DNA from 2 places in the Pseudoalteromonas sp. BSi20439 genome. Region 1 is predicted to be linked to the other one. Evidence: predicted binding sites of a transcription regulator. Region 1 holds the regulator's gene; the other holds the start of a gene.
What was found. Region 1 encodes LexA, which represses DNA repair genes until DNA is damaged. Its sites were predicted from a motif close to TACTGTATNNNNATACAGTA; they were not measured.
Positions count from the first base shown of each region.

Region 2: the regulator LexA is predicted to act here: its motif matches at 4,278-4,297, upstream of P20439_RS07840 (SulA-like leucine-rich domain-containing protein).

Region 1 covers NZ_BADW01000073.1:24,713-37,988, forward strand. The annotation lists gene coxB (cytochrome c oxidase subunit II) at 1-841, opposite strand, end outside; gene lexA (transcriptional repressor LexA) at 1,315-1,932, opposite strand; gene P20439_RS06960 (PaaI family thioesterase) at 2,121-2,564, shown strand; gene P20439_RS06965 (hypothetical protein) at 2,566-2,946, opposite strand; gene P20439_RS06970 (hypothetical protein) at 3,145-3,855, shown strand; gene P20439_RS06975 (endonuclease) at 3,947-4,600, shown strand; gene hmpA (NO-inducible flavohemoprotein) at 4,609-5,790, opposite strand; gene P20439_RS06985 (NnrS family protein) at 5,811-7,043, opposite strand; gene norR (nitric oxide reductase transcriptional regulator NorR) at 7,472-9,037, shown strand; gene P20439_RS07000 (LysR family transcriptional regulator) at 9,041-9,937, opposite strand; gene P20439_RS07005 (NADPH-dependent FMN reductase) at 10,055-10,621, shown strand; gene P20439_RS07010 (TerB family tellurite resistance protein) at 10,629-11,072, opposite strand; gene P20439_RS07015 (hypothetical protein) at 11,168-11,548, shown strand; gene P20439_RS07020 (hypothetical protein) at 11,614-12,210, opposite strand; gene leuD (3-isopropylmalate dehydratase small subunit) at 12,347-12,946, opposite strand; gene leuC (3-isopropylmalate dehydratase large subunit) at 12,946-13,276, opposite strand, start outside.
Region 2 covers NZ_BADW01000085.1:253-6,223, forward strand. The annotation lists partial or broken gene P20439_RS19140 (MHYT domain-containing protein) at 1-894, opposite strand, end outside; gene P20439_RS07810 (M48 family metallopeptidase) at 1,138-1,830, shown strand; tRNA gene P20439_RS07815 (tRNA-Tyr) at 1,862-1,946, opposite strand; tRNA gene P20439_RS07820 (tRNA-Tyr) at 1,996-2,080, opposite strand; gene P20439_RS07825 (VC2046/SO_2500 family protein) at 2,193-2,720, shown strand; gene P20439_RS07830 (DUF6172 family protein) at 2,932-3,234, shown strand; gene P20439_RS07835 (YchJ family protein) at 3,302-3,778, opposite strand; gene P20439_RS07840 (SulA-like leucine-rich domain-containing protein) at 3,818-4,252, opposite strand; gene P20439_RS07845 (tetratricopeptide repeat protein) at 4,570-5,031, opposite strand; gene P20439_RS07850 (NCS2 family permease) at 5,150-5,971, shown strand, end outside.

The DNA of each region.
Region 1 (13,276 bases):
CCAGTGCCATTAACTCTTCTTTTGGTACTACTTGGTCAAGTAGCGCCGCACTTTCGGCGGCCGCTTTTTGTTTAGCTTGTTTAGCTTCTGCCAACCACGTTTTGAAGTCTTCTTCTGTTTTTGCTTCTACCACAACAGGCATAAAACCATGATCTTTACCACACAGCTCTGCACACTGCCCGCGGTAAGTACCTACTTCATTAATATTGGTCCATGTTTCATTGATAAACCCAGGATTTGCATCTTTTTTAACAGCAAAATCAGGCACCCACCATGAATGAATCACATCATCTGAGGTCATTAAAAAACGTACTTTTTGATTAATCGGTAGCACCAGCGGCTTATCTACTTCAAGTAAATAGTTCGGGTTTTTATCGGCAAGATTCGTTATTTCATTTTGAGGAGTCGCTAACATAGAATAAAACTCAACGTCCTCCCCCATATATTCGTAATGCCATTTCCATTGTGAGCCAGTAATTTTTATGGTGATATCAGCTTTGCTGGCATCCTCCATGGCAATTAGGGTTTTAGTCGCAGGAATGGCCATAACAATTAATATGACAAAAGGAATAGCAGTCCAGAGTATTTCTACTTTGGTGCTTTCATGAAACTGGGCAGGGACAGCCCCTTTAGATTTGCGATGATGAATGAGTGCCCAAAACATAATGGCAAACACGATCACCCCAATCACACAACATATTAAAAATATAGTCATGTGTAGTTGGTATACATTATTACTTATATCAGTTACGCCTTTACGCATATTATATTGGCTATTAGCAAGCACATTTTGCGAAAAAACTAACAATATAAGCCACAAGGAAGAACTCAGCTTACCCATGTGACGGCTCCTTTGATGCTATTGCTGACGCAAAGCGAAGGGACATACTACTTAAACGCCCATTCGTTATTTTTATTTTTTATAAGGGTGCTGGAGTTATTAAATGTGTGTGCTCAAAACGACTACGCTGTGAGTTATTTTTATTCCAGCTCTTTAATAACTAGTTAAAAAATAAACAATAAGCAAGGTGAGTATGAAAAATAAACAAGGGGTTACTTAAAAAAGTGCAGCAAAAAAGTAGTCACTAATGAGTTAGTTAACCTAAGAGTCAGGGGTGGTAAGGGGTAGCTTGAATAACAGCGGAAAAAATATAAAATTTTATGATTTAAAAATAATTAGGATAAATTTATTTATATATAAGTATTTAGCGATGTTATTTACAATAACAAAAGCGATTAACAAGCAGCACCATAAAAAATAATACAAGTAAAATCAGCGCCTAATTAATATTAAGCGCTAGTTATGCTTAACTATCACATCCAGTCAGCGTTACGAATAACACCTACCGCTAAGCCTTCAATATTGAAAGATTCATTTTCCAAGTCGACTTCAATGGCCGAAAACTCGTCATTTTCAGCATGCAGTAATACTTTTCTGCCGGCTTTTTCTAGGCGTTTAACCGTAACATCATCATCCACTCGAGCAACAATAACCTGACCATTTTCAGCCACTTGAGTTTTATGTACAGCGAGTAAGTCGCCATCCATAATACCAATATCTTTCATACTCATGCCGTTAACACGCAGTAAAAAATCGGCCGCAGGTTTAAACATTAAAGGGTCAATTTTACAGTGGCTTTCAACATGCTGTTGCGCCAATATTGGCTCACCCGCAGCAACCCGACCAATTAAAGGCAAGCCTAATTGCTCTGGCTCTTCTTCTTCAACAAGCTGAATGCCGCGACTCGCACCCGGCTTCATTTTAATTACACCTTTTTTAGCCAGTGCTTTTAAGTGTTCTTCTGCAGCATTTGCACTTTTAAAACCCAGTGTTTGTGCAATTTCGGCACGTGTAGGAGGCATACCAGTGTCTTTAATAAACACTTTGATAAGTTCGAGTATTTGCGCTTGGCGTTTTGTTAATGGTCGCATACAACTGGTTTTCCATACAGTACAATTAACTGTGAGTATATACAGTTATTTAAAAATCGCAAATATAAATTAATACCTTATAAGTCATGATGGCTAAACAATAAGATGCTTTAAAACCGCAATAATAAATGTAATTATTAGCAGCGCATTATCATATTAATTCTCAATTACTTATCCAAGGAGCTAGCATGAGTATTTGGCACCAACCAATTACATTAGAGTTTTGTAAGCAATTAGATCAAGGGATCACTGGCCAAGGCACGCTCATGAAGACCATGGGAATTGAAATCAGTGAAATTGGTGATGACTACTTAGTCGCCACTATGCCAGCCATACCTGAGCACCATAATCCAATGGGTATAGTGCATGGTGGTGCCAATGTCGTGCTTGCTGAAACAGTAGCAAGTTATGCCGCTAACTTTGTGGTTGATTTCAGTCGATTTTATTGTGTTGGGCAAGAGATCAGCGCAAGCCACTTAAAAGCGTCACGCAACGGCACATTAACCGCTACCGCAAGGGCTTATCATATAGGTAAACGCAGCTCGGTTTGGGATATTAAAATAACCAATAGCCGCAATGAGCTTTGCTGCGTATCAAGAATGACCGCAGCCGTAGTCGAGCGAAAAGGTTAAATTACTTTTCCAGAGGGTAAATAGTAACTTCTATGCCTGCGCCAATTGCAGATATGCGTAACAAGGTATCTGCATGCAAGGCCTGATTGAAACATTTTGGCGACGTACCCGACTCAAACCCCATATCAAACGTTCTGCGAGAACAGCTTAACCATTGCTTTAATGCATTGCGTGAACACGACTCGATTAACTCACACAAATGATTAATTGCTTTATCGGGTGTGGTTATTTCACCAGCTACTTCGATGCGTGCCAGTTGGCGGTATTCGTCTTTATCATAATGTAAAATGGTTGCGACCTTTTTTAAATCAGCAACTAATACGCTAATATCTTGCTTTGACTCAAGCTCTAGATCTACATTTAAAAATTGAATTTCCGACATACAGTTGTGTTACCCCACTTAAATTTCACCGCAAACTTTAACCTAATTTTGCATTTATACCAAATCAACAGCTTATAATTTATTTAATTCCTTTATTAAGCTGCAAGTATTAAAGTAACGGTTAATACAGCTATTAACCTAATGGCAGCTAGCTCCATTAGGTGCCTTGCACAAAAAATAATAATAATGAGTAAGCGAATGAACAAACGCATTTTTAAAACAGCCCGTAAGCTGCATAAATGGCTAGGCTACTTTTTAGTAATACAAATTTTTGCATGGCTGCTTGGCGGTTTATTTATGAGCGCCATGCCACTTGAAAAAGTACACGGTAAACACCTTGCAAACCGCCAACTAGAAAACCCTTTCAGCCAAGCCGATTACACAGCCTCACTTGATAAAATTATTGCAAATACACCACAACCCCAACAAATTAATTATAGTCACTTTTTAAATACCCCAGTAATTACGGTAACTACAGCAAGTAAAATCTATAGTTTTAATGGTGTAACCGGCAACCCACTCCCACCACCAAGCAAGGCACAAATCATCGCTAATGCCCAGGCTCACCTTTTAATTAAAGCAAACGTTATAAGCACAAAAAAGCTGGCAACCAGTTTTAGAGAAGCCGGGTTTAAAGAAAATATTTGGCAGGTTAATTTTAACGATATGCTTAGCACCAGCTTATATTTTAATGCTGATAACGGCGAGTTCATTACAGTTCGCAGTAATATTTGGCGAGTGTTTGACTTCTTTTGGATGCTACATATTATGGATTACGATGAGCGCGAGGATTTTAACAACCCGTTACTTATTAGTTTTGCTGCCAGCAGTGTGTTTTTTAGCTTTACTGGTTTTATTTTATTACTGCAAAACATCCGATTCAGAACAAGAAAACGTCAGCTATCCTGAGTTTTTAAGTGGATTCGGTTTAAAACTGATTTACCATTTAGGTTATTCACTCTAAAATCGCGGCTCCTGTAGTTCACTAAAGTGATAGGATATGCCGCATTTTATTTTTGCGTTATTGCTTTGCGTTGTCAGCTTTAATCTAAATGCTGAGCAATTTACTCGTTTTTCCAGTGCTAAAAAACACTTAATTAAAACCTTACCAACGGATGCAAAAAGTATCTATTGTGGTTGCGACATAAAACGTAAAGGCAAAAAGTTAGTACCCGATGCAACCCATTGTGGTTATGTGCCACGCAACACATTTACCCGCTCAGGTAACGTGAATCAACGCGCTCTACGAATAGAATGGGAACATATTGTACCCGCTTGGGAGTTTGGTCATCAGTTACAATGCTGGCAAAATGGTGGACGCAAAAATTGCCGTAAAGTAAGTGCAAAGTTTCGCATGATGGAAGCTGATATTAACAATTTAGCTCCCGCAATCGGTGAAATTAACGCTGATCGTTCAAACTATCGCTTTGGCATGTTAGCCCAAAATGCTAATCAATATGGTCGCTGTGAGGTTAAGGTTAATTTTAAACAACGCGTTATTGAACCGCCGGTTTATGCACGTAAACGTATTGCCGATGCATACGCTTACATGCAAAAAACTTATGGTTTAAAAATATCAAATAAACAACAAAAGCTGTTTAATGCGTGGCAACAACAAGCTTATGCCGCAAACACCGACAGTAAAAAGCTGTAAACTTATGTTTATAATGCTTGGTGTGGTCCAAATATTTCGTAATGAATATTCGAGCTCTGTACACCTAAATCAAGTAGTTGGCCTTTTACATAAGCCATGAACGAAGCTGGTCCACACAAATAAAATACACCCTCACTAATAGGCAGTGATGCCTCAAGCACAGATAAATCCATAAGCCCTGTGTAATCACATCCCCCACCACCTTGATTAAACCAGGTTAAGGTTTTTAGTTGTGGATACATAGCCGTTTGCTGAGCTAGGTAGTCTTTAAATGAATACTCAAGGCTATTTTCACACGCGTGTAAGTAACTAATCGCTTGATTAGTATTGTCGCTCAATAGCGTTTGCAGCATAGCCATCATTGGGGTTTGGCCAACACCTGCAGAAATAAGCACAACGGGGCTTGTTGCATCTTTCAAAAAGAAATCACCTGCTGGTGGGTATAGCTCTACTAGTGCGCCCTGCTCTAGTGAGTGTAAATAGTTAGACACCACGCCAGGCTGTGGTTGGCACTCTTTTTTAACGCTAATACGATAGTTTTTAGCATTGCTCTTTTGCGAAATAGAATACTGGCGGATCTCTTCATATTCTGCCCCCTCAGGCTTAACTTTAATGCCAAGATATTGTCCTGGCTTGTGGGAAATAACAGCTTTACCGTCTACAGGTGTGAGGATAAAGCTGGTTACAAATTCAGACTCAACATGTTTATGAGTAATTTCAAACTTCCGTGTACCTACCCAGCCACCCTGATTATTTTTACTGTGTGCATACAACGCTGCTTCTTCGGTAATACAAATATCAGCCAATAGGTTATAAGCTTCTCGCCATGCGTATTCAACATCAGCTGTAAACTGATCAGGAATAAGCTCTTTAAGTGTGCCGATCAAATGCGCCCCTACAATAGGGTAATGCTCGGGTAAAATATTCAAGCTGGTATGCTTATGGTTAATTCTTGCTAATGCCTCTTTTAACACGGCTAAATTATCAATATTTTGCGCATATGCAGCCAAGGCATTAAATAATGCAAATTGCTGACGACCCGTTTCTTGATTAGTCATATTAAAAATATGTTTAAGTTCCGGGTTATGGCTAAACATGCGCTTATAAAAATGATCGGTGACGACTGTGCCCGCTTCTGCAAGCAATGGAACTGTACTTTTTACAATCTTAATAGTTTTTTCAGATAACATTTTGGTTTCCTATGGGTGAACTAACCACGACGCCCATCAACACGACGCCGCGTTAATATAGGTGTGCAGTGAATTAAAAATAATAAAAAAGCCAGTAACCAAAGCACAGCGCTAAGCTGCCAAGCTAGGTGTGGCCCAATAAAAGGCGGGAGAAAAGCACGAATAATTGCAGCACTAAACACCAATGCAAACGCAAGGTTCATAAAACGCGGAATAGTAAGTGAGCGACCGGTATGCCCCAGTGATACTCGTATCATCATGGCTAAAATCATCATGCCGATACCACCAATAGTGATAAAATGCAGTGCGTCTTTAAACAGTATTGCACTGCTATAAAAACTGATTGCCACTAACATTAAACCTATACCTAAGGCTAAATAGGCAAAGTGTAACGACCATAATAATGGGACTTTTAGCACTTGCTTATTCCACCAGCAAACACTGCGCACTAAATGCAAAAACGCTGCACTCATCACAACTAGTGCCGGGTTAATTACAGTAAAAAATAATTTGCTAATAAAAAATAATGCTATCGCCAATACCGATAAGTATAAAATAGCTTTATCTATGTTTGGTGTGCGTACCTGCTTAGATAAGCCCAGCCCTTTGGCGGTAAAAAAAGGTAATACACGCCCAGCCACAACTCCCACCAACAAGCTTATAACCAGTACTGCGGTATCAACCATCGCCAGCGCTAGCTGCATTTGGTTTTTTAGCAGCAATATTAAGTACAGCATATTGAGCGTACATAAAAATGAAAGAATAAATAAAAACAAGTAGTTGCGTTTACTGCTCGCCTTTATCAGCATGTTGGCTAACACTATGATTACCGAGAGCCACCAAACAACTTGTAAAATCAGTACCGCATAAACATTAAACTGGGCAATGCTAGGTATCACTACAAAAAAACTAAGCCGTGCACTAAGCCACACTAAGCTAAGCCACATCAATGGTTTACCATTAATACTTGCAACACCGGTCCATGTTTGTGCTGCAGTAAGTAAAAAGCCAGCCACAACCACGCCCGCAAAACCAAATAACATTTCATGTGCATGCCACAAATTAGCAGGCATAACTAAATACCACTGTGCATCGCCACTTAAAATAAGTAACCAATAACCCACAGACAAACACGCTAGTGATCCACCAGCTAAAAAAAAGGGTCTAAATGCCAACATCCATAATGACCATTGTGATACCTGATGAAATGCGACCTGCGCTGGCATAGGTTCGGCTAAGTTTATGGGCTTCATTAGCGCACCTCCTGCCCCAGCCCGTGCTGCGCCACACAGCGCAGTACGTAACTCACTTTGACAATAGCCGCGAGGACAATCGTGCTAATGTGTGCAAAAATTTGTACCGGTATCGAAAAATAGCCTGCATAGGGATAACTTATTAACAGCGTAATCAACACCCCAAATACGCTAATACATAGCACCTTATTTGCATGAGATAGCAAACGGTAATACAGAGAATTAGACTCCACTGAATAATTAACATGCTCTAAGAAAGTACTGCCCATAACAACCCCAATAACTGCTTTCGTTATTTTGTCATTACACAGACCATGCCAATTAAATAAACACTTTAAATTCAATGCATTATTTAATTTCACTTTACAAAAAGAGTCTTAATGACCTACTATAAAAACCAATAAAATACACTAATAGGTCATTTTGACATGAACCAACAACTCAACCTGACTCAAGTTGCCTTAGAGCTTGCACAAAGCACCTTACATGCGCACAGTTTCGAGCAACTTTTAGCCACGGTTGAACGTGTTATTCCAAGTGATGCTAGCGCCTTGTTAATTCGCCAAGGCGAGCAATTAAAGCCTTTAGCGATTAAAGGTTTAATGCCTGATAGCTTAGGCAGGCGTTTTAATATTGCAGAGCATCCTCGTCTTGATGCTATTTGTAATCACCGCTTGACACTGCAATTTGCACATGACTGCCCGCTTCCAGACCCATATGACGGCTTACTACTAGCTAAAACCGGTGATATTCCAGTGCATGCCTGCTTAGGTTTACCGCTTTACGATAAAGATTCGCTGCTTGGTATTCTGACCTTTGATAGCCTAAACGCTGATGCGTTTGACGGCATTACCGCTGATACACTCAACACCTTACAAACCTTGTGCAGTGCGCACTTTAAAACCGCCCTAGAGCTTGCCCATTACAAACAACATGCGCAGCACTCAAGTGAATTAGTACAAGCGTTAAACCGTGAGGCACTTAAACGTGATGGTGGTGAAATTATTGGCCAAAGCCCAGTAATACAAACGCTTAAAAATGAGATAAAACTAGTTGCGGCATCAAACTTTAGTGTCCTTATTTTAGGTGATACTGGGGTTGGCAAAGAATTGGTGGCGCGTAATATTCACTTGCATTCAGCACGTAAAGATCAGCCATTAATTCATTTAAACTGTGCGTCTCTGCCTGAAAACCTCGCCGAAAGTGAATTTTTTGGCCATGCAAAAGGCGCCTTTACGGGTGCGCAAAATGCTCGCCAAGGTAAGTTTCAATTAGCCGATGGCGGTACCTTATTTTTGGATGAAATAGGCGAGCTACCACTGGCAATGCAAAGTAAATTACTACGGGTACTGCAAAGTGGCGAAGTACAAACCGTTGGTGAAGATGAACTTAAATATGTTGATGTTAGAGTGATTGCAGCCACTAACCGTGACTTAAAACACGAAGTTGAACAGGGACGATTTCGCGCCGACTTATACCACCGCCTAAGTGTGTACCCGCTGAGTGTTGCGCCGTTAAAAGCCCGTGATGAAGATGTTATTTTATTAGCCGGTTATTTTTTGGAAAAAACAGCTCGAAAGCTTGCCATTAAACAGTTAAAACTCAGCATTGAAACGCAATTACTGCTTAAAAAATATGACTGGCCTGGCAATGTAAGAGAGCTGGAACATGTTATTAATCGCGCCGCATTAAAAGCTAAACAGTATCAATGGCAACAACCAATTATTACTATTGAGCCAGAGCATTGTGAGCTAAATTTAAGCGCTATTAATACTTTTGCACTTGAACACTCAAACCAGCTTGCAACCACACCTTTGGCAAACAACATTTCGTTAAAGCAAGCCACCGATACTTACACTCAGCAACTTATTATACAGCAACTTCAACAGCATAATTATAACTGGGCAAGCACAGCCCGTAGTTTGCAGGTCGACCGCGCTAACTTAACGCGGCTAGCCAAGCGCTTAGGTATTTCAGTTAAAAAATCAATCTAATACTTAACTTAATTTACGCTGCTTAAAATAAGTTTTTAATAACTGACTAAACGCTTGCACTTTCGCAGTACGATGCACTAAATGATGCGTCACTAACCATAAGTCAGTAGGCCAACTTAGTTCGTTAGGTAATACAGGGACTAAATCAGGGTATTGCGCTGCAACATCATGCTGTAATCCGCCAATCCCTAGCCCCTTAACGATGGCGCGAGTGGCCTCTGAGGTTTCTGATACTCTAAGTTTAACTTGCGACGGAGGAATATTTTCATCAACCCATGCAAAATAAGGCACTTTGCCATTATAACCAGCAACTCCTGATACAAAATTATGCAGCGAAAGTTGTGCTAACGTTTGTGGCAAGCCATAACGATTTATGTAGTGTTTTGAAGCATAAAACCCTGACGAGAGTGCCGCTAAATGCTGAGCAATATAATCACCTTCATCCGGTCTGGGCCCTGCTCTTACAGCGATATGCGCTTGGCCATGGTCTAAACGCAAACGCTTTTGATCCATAATCACTTGTAATTGCACTTGCGGATGCAAGGTTTGAAACTGCTCGCATACCTCACTTAATACATCAATAAAGCCACTCACAGTGGTAAGTAACAAACTACCTTGTAAGGTGCTATCTGCAGCAATTATATCGTTATGTAAGCGCTCTAGCTCACCATTAATTGCTTGTGCTGTGGTAAATAACTTAGCGCCAATCTCTGTGACTTTGTAGCCACGAGCATGGCGATGGAATAATCGCGCATTTAAGCTTTTCTCTAAGTTATTTATTCGCCTGAGCACTGTACTGTGATGAACATCTAGCGCTTCGGCTGCTGCAGTTAAAGTGCCTAAACGCGCCACTTCATAAGCAACCTTAAGATCTTGCCAATCATCAAATTGAATTGCCATGGTAACCACTTTTCAAGTTGTGCATATACGCACATAAGTTTTGCGTTTATTTGGCTTTTCTGCAAGTAATTATTTGTTAAAGTCACTGCTATACACAATCAACATTAGGATCAGCTCATGACTACACCAAAAATTATTGCCCTAGCAGGTAGCTTACGTAAAGACAGCTTCAATCAAAAACTTATTAATGAAGCAGCGCGTTTTGCTTTAGAAGGTGGCGCTGAAGTGGAAGTGATTAAACTTGCAGACTTAGCCATACCTATGTTTGATGAAGATCTCGAGGCACAAGGCACACCTGCCGGCGTACAACAATTAAAAGACAAGCTACGCACAGCCGATGGTATTTTATTGGCTAGCCCAGAATATAATGGCTCTATTACTGCGGTGTTAAAAAATGCCATTGATTGGGCATCGCGAACCGAACAAGGCGCAGAGCCAGCATTTGCAAATAAAGTAACCGCGTTATATGCAGCGTCACCAGGTGGGCTTGGCGGCTTACGTGGTTTAAATCATGTGCGTGATATTTTATCAGGCATTGGCAGCTTAGTATTAGCTAACCAACTGGCAGTACCGGCTATTCATACTTTATTAGACGAAAACGGCCGTATTAACGACCCCGCTACCGCTGAAAAAGTGGCCGGCCTTGCACAGCAGTTAGTTAGCGTAGCAAGTAAGCTAAAATAAGCAGTGGCTATAACTTTGTTGCTGCAAGCTTTGCAGCAATAAAGTCTTCATGGGTAACATACAACAAGTTTGCAACGCGACGAATAACGTATTCTTCTTGTGGATCAAGTTCACCGTCTGCGTACGCTAAGCGCCAAAGCAGTTCAACTATTTCAATGCGCTGCTGTGCACTACATTGATTATTAATTTGCTTTGAAAATTGAAAATAATCAATGGCGTCATCTAAGCTTGCACTTGCTTGCTCGGTTAACTCATCTACTGCTTCATCAGTTAAATCAAAATATTTTTTTAATGTCAGACTTAACGTATGTTGTTCATCTGCCTGTAAGTCGTTATCCGCTCGCATTACCTCAATTAATAATGCGGCAACCGCTGTTTTTAAATCATGTTGTTCAATATCATAATCTTGCTGATCAATACTCGAAAAAAGCTGTTTAATTTGTTTGAACATCACATTTCCCCTTTTTGGGTGTTAGACTTATATCATAACGGGTGTAATTGATATGCTGATCACACTACCCAATATCAAGATGGAGTTAAAGGTTTATGAGCAGAAAAGCCAATCATTACATACATGGAATTATTAGCTGGGGTTTATTAACAGGGTGTTTGAGTGTGTCGGCAGAGCAAGCTGAAATGCAGCGACTTTATGACTTTGATGAAAAGGTGCATTATAAGCAAACGCAAATAGACACTAACAACTACCACCTAGAAATACAGTCTGACGACTACCCGCACTTTAAAAACCAAAGTGTTTTTTTATTGCGCCACGCAAACCGTTTATGTCGCGATAATCCTTTTATGTTAAAAGTAACCGAAGGTGTGCAAGAGTATGAACGTTTTCCAACTAAGCCACGCGCTTATCAGCCACCACTGAGTGTATTTGTGCAGTGTGAAATACCTGCAGAAAAAACCTCAAAAAAATAACTCCTCGTTACTTTTCAGTAAACCACTGAGTATTAAAACAGCCAGTGGTTTTACTGAAGCTGAGTTTAGTTAACGCTATACCCCCACGGCGCAGCCGGTGGTGTGATAGGTTTAGTTAAATCAAAATCCACACGGAATTCGCGACCTTGGCGAATAAGTCGATAAGTGAACTGTTCAGGGTAAATATACATTTGCCATGTATTGCCTACCGATTGCGGTATGCCTTGGCTAACAAATAACTCTTTTGAATACTGGTCAGCAGGGAATGATTGCATATTAGTAAAACCCGCATCCAAAGTATGACCGCCATACATAGTAGACACATCATCACTGCCATCTTTATGGCGATGATCGTGCTTTAGACTCAACCCACTGCCCGTTTTAGAAATGATCCACGTACGTGAGGCGTCATCACCCACATGAAACGGCACTTGTAGCTCACGTTCATTACACTTACGCACATGCATAACTAACTTTTTATCGGCAAATGAACTCGGTCCTGTGGCATTATCAACCGTTACTTTACCTTCAAAAGCTTTACCACAATGGGCAGCAATATTATCAAAAAAGCCATCATGGCTTGGAATTGATACTAAAGGCGCTGGGCGTGCTATTGCAGCGGTTGATGCAAGCATTAGTGCTGCAGCTGTTAATAATTTCATAATGTATCCCTAAACATGTAAAAAATTAGCTTAGCGTTTAAACAAACACAAAGACAGTAATCACGATGAACAGCATCTGACAGCAATGAAAAACGCGGCTTATGCCGCGTTTCATTATTTAATAACTTTTAAGCCACTATTGCCAAGGACGCTCAGCGGCAAGTTTTGCTTCAAACGCATCAATTTGCGGATTCAGGGTCTCGGTTACACCGATAAAGTCTAAGCCACTTAATAAACGCTCTTTCACGTCTTTGCGAATATCAAAGCTGATTGGCGCAAATTTATTGCTGCGCAATTGCTGGTTTTCTAAATCCACATCAATGTGAATATCGTCATGCTGCTCACTTAACACAAATAAGTCTTCTAATATTTGCGCTGGCAGTGCAATGGCAAGCATTTGGTTATTGCCACAGTTATTAAAGAAAATATCAGCAAAACTTTCAGCCAAAATCACTTCAAAACCGTATTGTTTAAGCGCCCATGGGGCGTGTTCACGTGATGAACCACAGCCAAAGTTGTCACGGGTTAGTAGTATTTGCGCGCCTTGATAGCAGGGTCGGTTCAAAATAAAATCAGGGTTTGCCTCGCCATTATCTAAATAACGCCAATCGTAAAACAAGGCCGCATCAAATCCGTCACGGCTGGTTGAAGTTAAAAACTGCTTAGGAATAATTTGGTCGGTATCGACGTTGTTTTTATCTAGTGGGGCCATTAAGCCGCTAAAATAAGTGCTCATTAAGCTTCTCCTCTAATATCAACAAAGTGGCCATGTATTGCTGCCGCTGCAGCCATTGCTGGGCTCACTAAGTGTGTACGCCCACCTCGACCTTGGCGTCCTTCAAAATTACGGTTAGATGTAGATGCACAGCGTTTACCTGCACCTAAACGGTCGTCATTCATTGCTAAACACATAGAACAACCTGGCTCACGCCATTCAAACCCTGCAGCTTTAAAAATATCGGCTAAGCCTTCATCTTCAGCTTGCTGCTTAACTAAGCCTGAGCCTGGAACAATCAGCGCTTCAATACCAGCTAAAACCTGTTTACCTTCAACAATTTTTGCTGCA
Region 2 (5,971 bases), on a different contig from region 1:
CCTTATTAAAGCTTAAAATGGTACCTTTAATATTGATAGTGACAATGCCATCAATGGCGGTTGATAAGATAGCATCAAGACGAGACTCTTCAGCAGATTTTTTCCCTAATAGCATTCTGTAGCGGATCATGCCATTGATGATCACAACCACCGCTGTTAATAAAAGCGTGGCAAACGACACACTAATAGCGATAAAGGTTAAGTGCGATTTGTTTGCTCGTTAATTATCGGAGTGGTTGCAATAAATCGCGCAGCGGCCATGCCCATATAGTGCATGCCAGCCACGGCAAACCCCAGAATAAGCGCACAAATAATACGATTATGCACCGGCGTTAATTTTTTAAAGTGTGCAGGTAAATGAAAACGTACATAGAGGCTGATGAAAGACAGCAGCACTGCCACAACAATTGAAGCGCTAAACCATATTGGATCATAACGAAGTAACGGACTTAATTGCATTGCGGCCATACCACTGTAATGCATGGTGCCAACACCCGCGCCAAATAAAAGTGAGCTTAGAATTAAATTGATAATACGAGGGTGGGTGCTATATGTTTTCAAACAAGAAAAAGCAATGGTACACGCCAGTAAAGCCGGTATAAACGACACAAAAGTGAGTGTGGGATCGTATTTAATTGTAGTGCACAAAGAAAACGCGAGCATAGCAATAAAATGCATGCTCCATACCCCCCCAGCAAGCACTAAAGCTGCAGTTAAATTGGCTAGCTTACGATAAGACTTAAAGTGAGTATTATTTGCTAAATCGATAACGTGCAGGGAAAAGTAGGCTGCAAAAATTGCTGTGAGTATAGATAGTGTCACTAAACTTGGGTCGTATACACCATTAATAATTAGACTTGGATCTGGTTGGTTTATAAAAAAATTAGATAGCATCAATCATTCACATAATAACTCTTAAACCCAGTCTAATATAAACACAACAATAATCACAAGGTATTGAGCTCTAAGTTACAACAGTAACGTAAGTGTTTTAAGCTTTAAACTTACTATTTATTGAGCATTACTAAATGCATTGTTATTAAAATGGCATTTAGTAGGGATTATTTATAGATCAGCCGTTATGGTACAAGGTAAAATAAAGCCCAGTCTTTAATTATAACTAGGCAGCATTCATTGTTGGATTACACTTTAAAGCGAAGTAAACGAAGAAAAACAGTAGCGATCAAAGTCGCACAGCGAGAACTTACGGTGTATGCGCCCCATTTTGTAACGAAAACACAAATAAATGAATGGCTGTTGAGTAAACAGGGCTGGATTGATGCTCAGCTACATAAGCAACAAACTCAAGCCGATACACGACAGTTTCCACTCAAAACCCATAGCATTAAATTATTTAATGAAGCTGTAAATGTGCAATTTGAAAATGCAGCACGCACTCAATGGCAGCAGCACAATGAAAGCCAAACGCTGTTACTGAGTATTTCTTCACGTGTGAAGTATCGAACGCAAATGTATCAAGGTTTGCTAGAGCAGTTTTTGCATGAGAAGTTAGAAAGTTATATTGAAATGCGAGTAAACTACTATTGTCAGCTGATGGGTGAAAAGCTACCGAGTAATATTCGTATTCAATCGTATAAGCGTCGCTGGGGCAGTTGTAACCGCAGGCGTGAGCTTACCTTTAATTTACACCTTGCAGGCGCACCCACCTGGGTAATTGACTATGTAATTGTGCATGAGTTAGCGCATTTAAAGTATTTAAATCACAGTGCTCAATTTTGGCATCGTGTAGGATTATTTTATTCAGAATACAAAAAAGCAAGCGCTTGGCTAAATAAGCATGGCATGAGTTTACAATGGGTTTTTGAATAGTAAGAAAAATAAACGAGGTAAAGAAGAGAAGTGGTGGAGGGAGCTGGATTCGAACCAGCGAAGGCTGAGCCGTCAGATTTACAGTCTGATCCCTTTGGCCGCTCGGGAACCCCTCCACACTAATTTTTATTGCATTTGGCCCCACTTAACTTAGCCTAAGAAAAGTGGTGGAGGGAGCTGGATTCGAACCAGCGAAGGCTGAGCCGTCAGATTTACAGTCTGATCCCTTTGGCCGCTCGGGAACCCCTCCAATGCAACGCGGCAGATAATAGCAAACTTCTTATTTAAGTAAAGAAAAAAGCTAAAGAAAATTCAAATTTAGCCGATAAATACTTATTAATTAGTTAAATAGGCTAAAGTCTATGCAGGTTGGTGATTTGTTAATCACAGAGAGTCAATTAAAAACACGACTCAATAAAAGTGTGCATGAAAGCCGTCGGGGTGAATTTGCTCTTTTATTAGCAATGCTATCTCATGATGCGCTTGATTTTAGTGAGTTTCACTTACCTAAAATTGATTCAAGTGGTTATCAAGCCGATGAAGAGACCCTGCGCAAACAATTTGGTGCGGGTCCAAAGCAGCCATTAGCGCCTGAGAGTTTTAATATGTTAATTGGCAAAAATAACACGGAACTTTTAGCAAAAATGGGAAGCGCTGTAGGGATGAGTGATATAAAATTAACCCAGTGTTTAAAGCCTGAGCCGTTAAATATTCGAGATGATAAAAATCATATCCCGCTTAACGTAATTGATAACTGTGAACTAGCAGTCCGTCGGCGAATTAAAAACACTGATATGCCGCTCTCAAATGTGCAAATGGATGCCGCAGCATTTTATGATGATTTACAAAATGAAGCCCTCCACCAGCCACTACATTTGTTTAGTGCCTAATTAAATTACATTGAATGCTGTTTTTAAGCGCCATTAGATTGTAATAAACTGTGTTTATATTAGTAAGTAACGAGTGGTTTTACAGGTGCTTTATTTTAATAACTGATTTAATATAAAAAAAGCATCCAAAATTTAAATGCAATTGCTATAATGGCGCAAATGGTATGACATTGAATGCCATTATCATTAAACCAAGGTAATTAGGAACGTAATGAAGAAAACATTCACGCTGAATCATGAGAAAATCAAATACCCTCGTATGGTTGATGCTGCAAAGCATGAAGTGAAAAAATATTTGAAAAGAGAACGTAATAAAACTTTACCTGTTGATGCCGACTACTGGGCATTCGATTGTAAGTTTGGTAACACGGCTGAAGAAGCCCAAGTAGTTCACGTTGCTGAAATTAACAATCACATCAGTGAAATTGAAAAGCAAGGTTTAACCTCTTTTTACTTAGAGATTTTAGCAAGACCTGCGCAGCGTCAAGACTTCGATGAAGCTGATGACGAATAAAACGCTAAATTGCGTTTTGTGTAGTTTTTGAAAATGGGCCAAGTGGCCCATTTTTTGTGGTTTTTACTTATACACTATGACACTTTTTATACTTTTTATTACTTCCGCAAGGGCAAGTATCATTGCGTTTTACTTTAATATCGGCAACCGGTGTAATCTCACCATCAAGGTATCGCCACTGTTCATCTTCTTTAATAAACTTTGAATGCTCTGCCAACTCGCAATATAGATCTTGATAAAAGTAATGAGCTTTAAACTTTACAAACCCTGTATCTTCATCATAGCCAGAATCTAATACGGTTAAGTTTACAAAGCGGCAGCTAGTTGCAAAGTCTTTAATTTCTGATATTGAGTTTTCAGCTTGTTTTTCTTTTGCGTAACTGTCACGAACAAAAACTGCATTTTTAACAGCATAAGCACTGTAGCGAGCACGCATAAGTTGCTCTGGTGTTTGTGGCTGTTTGGTTTTTAAATGAAAAGGTTCACAGCAATCAGCATAAAGTTGCTGACTGCTACAAAAACATAGTAGGGCGTTAGAGGTCATAATAAATGTACTGTGTATTAAAACGCTAGTTTACCAAGCTTATTGCGTTAGTGAAATCTCAGCTTGAGCGCTTTTTTTGCTAAAGCAATATAGCTTAGTGCGTGTATGGCTCAGGTTTAATGATAACTGAGATAGCTGCTGATTATTTATTATGTCAGTCCAGGTGATCACCGCGGCAAAATTACCATTATGAAGTGCAGAGCTTAAAACATACTCTAAATTAACTAAGTGCTTTTGACGTATAACCAGTAATTTACTGGTATCAATTGAGCATGAATCAAGCAGCGCTTTGCTAGGCACATGGTCTGGTGCAATTAAAAGTGTCCATGCATTTAAACTATTGTATTGGTGTAATACTTTTAATAATTCAAACGTTGCTGAAATTTCATCTTCAATTTGAACAACGTTAACACAATCTGATTGGTCATCTTGTTGGTAGCTCTTAACTGTTCTTACGGTAATAGGCTGTAACATAATCGTCTCACTCACTGGGTTTTTATACAGTACATGCATACAGTAGTTTATACAGTTGTTTGGTGCAAGTGTTTTTTGCTATTTTTTGTACAGTTATTCAGCTGAGCATGAAAATTTAATTATTTAAAAACAAATAAGTTATATATAACAATTGATTAGGTATTTAGTGGGTGAGCGCTTTTGGTGTTAGTTTTTTAATCTACGACTAAGCTGAAATACAGGGGATATACAGTACTTTTAAAAAATTAAGCGTTGTTGCATTTAGCATATAAACGCTTAATTAATTTATAGATGAAATGAGTTACAAGGGAGTAAAATTATTTTTCGTGACTTATAGGGATCAAATGTGAAAATTGTAACTGATGAATTTGTTCATATAAGCTGGCAGCATAACATTGGGCGTCTTTAAGTCGTTTAGTGCTAATATGCTTACGTATATCGCTCATTGCTTCTATTGCTGGCTCATATCCTTGGCTACTAGCTAAGCTAAGCCACGCAGCCCCATGAAATACGCTTTGTGGTACGCCTTGCCCTTTAATAAAAAACAGCCCTAAGTAAAACTGTGCACGATAGTTTCCTGCCATTGCTGCTAAACGCATCCATTTTGCGGCTAAAGCGCCTTGTTCATTTTTAAGGTAATAAAGGGCTTTATTTAATGTGTCTTGATCGGTGCTTTTAGAGCTCGCAGGGAGGTTTGCATCGCTTGGTTGCGTTACAAAAGAAAGAATGTTGTCTAATTGTTGCTCTAAGTCTTGGCCACTTGGTGTCGTTTTGATCATGCTACTTCGTTTGTTATTTTAATCACTTAGCTAGTTTAGTATATAGCAAGGTAAAATGTCCTGTAAAAAGTTATTTTTATGCTAAAATCTCGCCACTTTTTACAACCACAAGTTTATTATGCTCGAAGCCTTATTTAAAATCCGTGCAAATGATTCTTCGGTTCGCCGTGAATGTATTGCCGGTATGACTACATTTATTACGATGGTTTATATCGTATTCGTTAACCCAGCTATGCTTGCAGAAGCCGGTATGGACCAAGGTGCCGCATTTGTTGCCACCTGTATTGCTGCTGCAATAGGGTGTTTTATTATGGGTTTGTGGGCCAATTATCCACTGGCATTGGCACCGGGTATGGGATTAAATGCATTTTTTACCTATGGCGTTGTGTTAGGTATGGGCTATAGCTGGCAAGCAGCGCTGGGCGCGGTATTTATGTCAGGCTGTATATTTTTAATATTAAGCTTATTTAAGGTGCGTGAATGGATTATTAATGCAATCCCTCTGGTACTTAAACAAGCAATAGCAACCGGTATTGGTGCATTCTTGGCACTTATCGCGCTTAAAAGTGCTGGTATTATTGTATCTAGCCCTGCAACACTTGTGCAGCTAGGTGATATAACGTCACCGGGTCCGTTATTAGCTATTTTTAGTTTTTTTGTTATTGCGGCATTACTTTATCGCGACTTTAAAAGTGGCGTGCTTATTAGTATTTTGCTTGTCACCGCGATTGCAGTGTCTATGGGATTAGTTGAATATCATGGTGTTGTTGCAATGCCACCTTCAATAATGCCGACGTTCATGCAACTTGATTTTAGTGCTGCTTTTGAACTGTCTATGCTAAGTGTTATTTTTGCGTTTTTATTTGTTGATTTATTTGATACCTCAGGGACGTTGGTAGCTGTTACTCAAAAAGCTGGACTAGCAGATAAAAACGGCAAT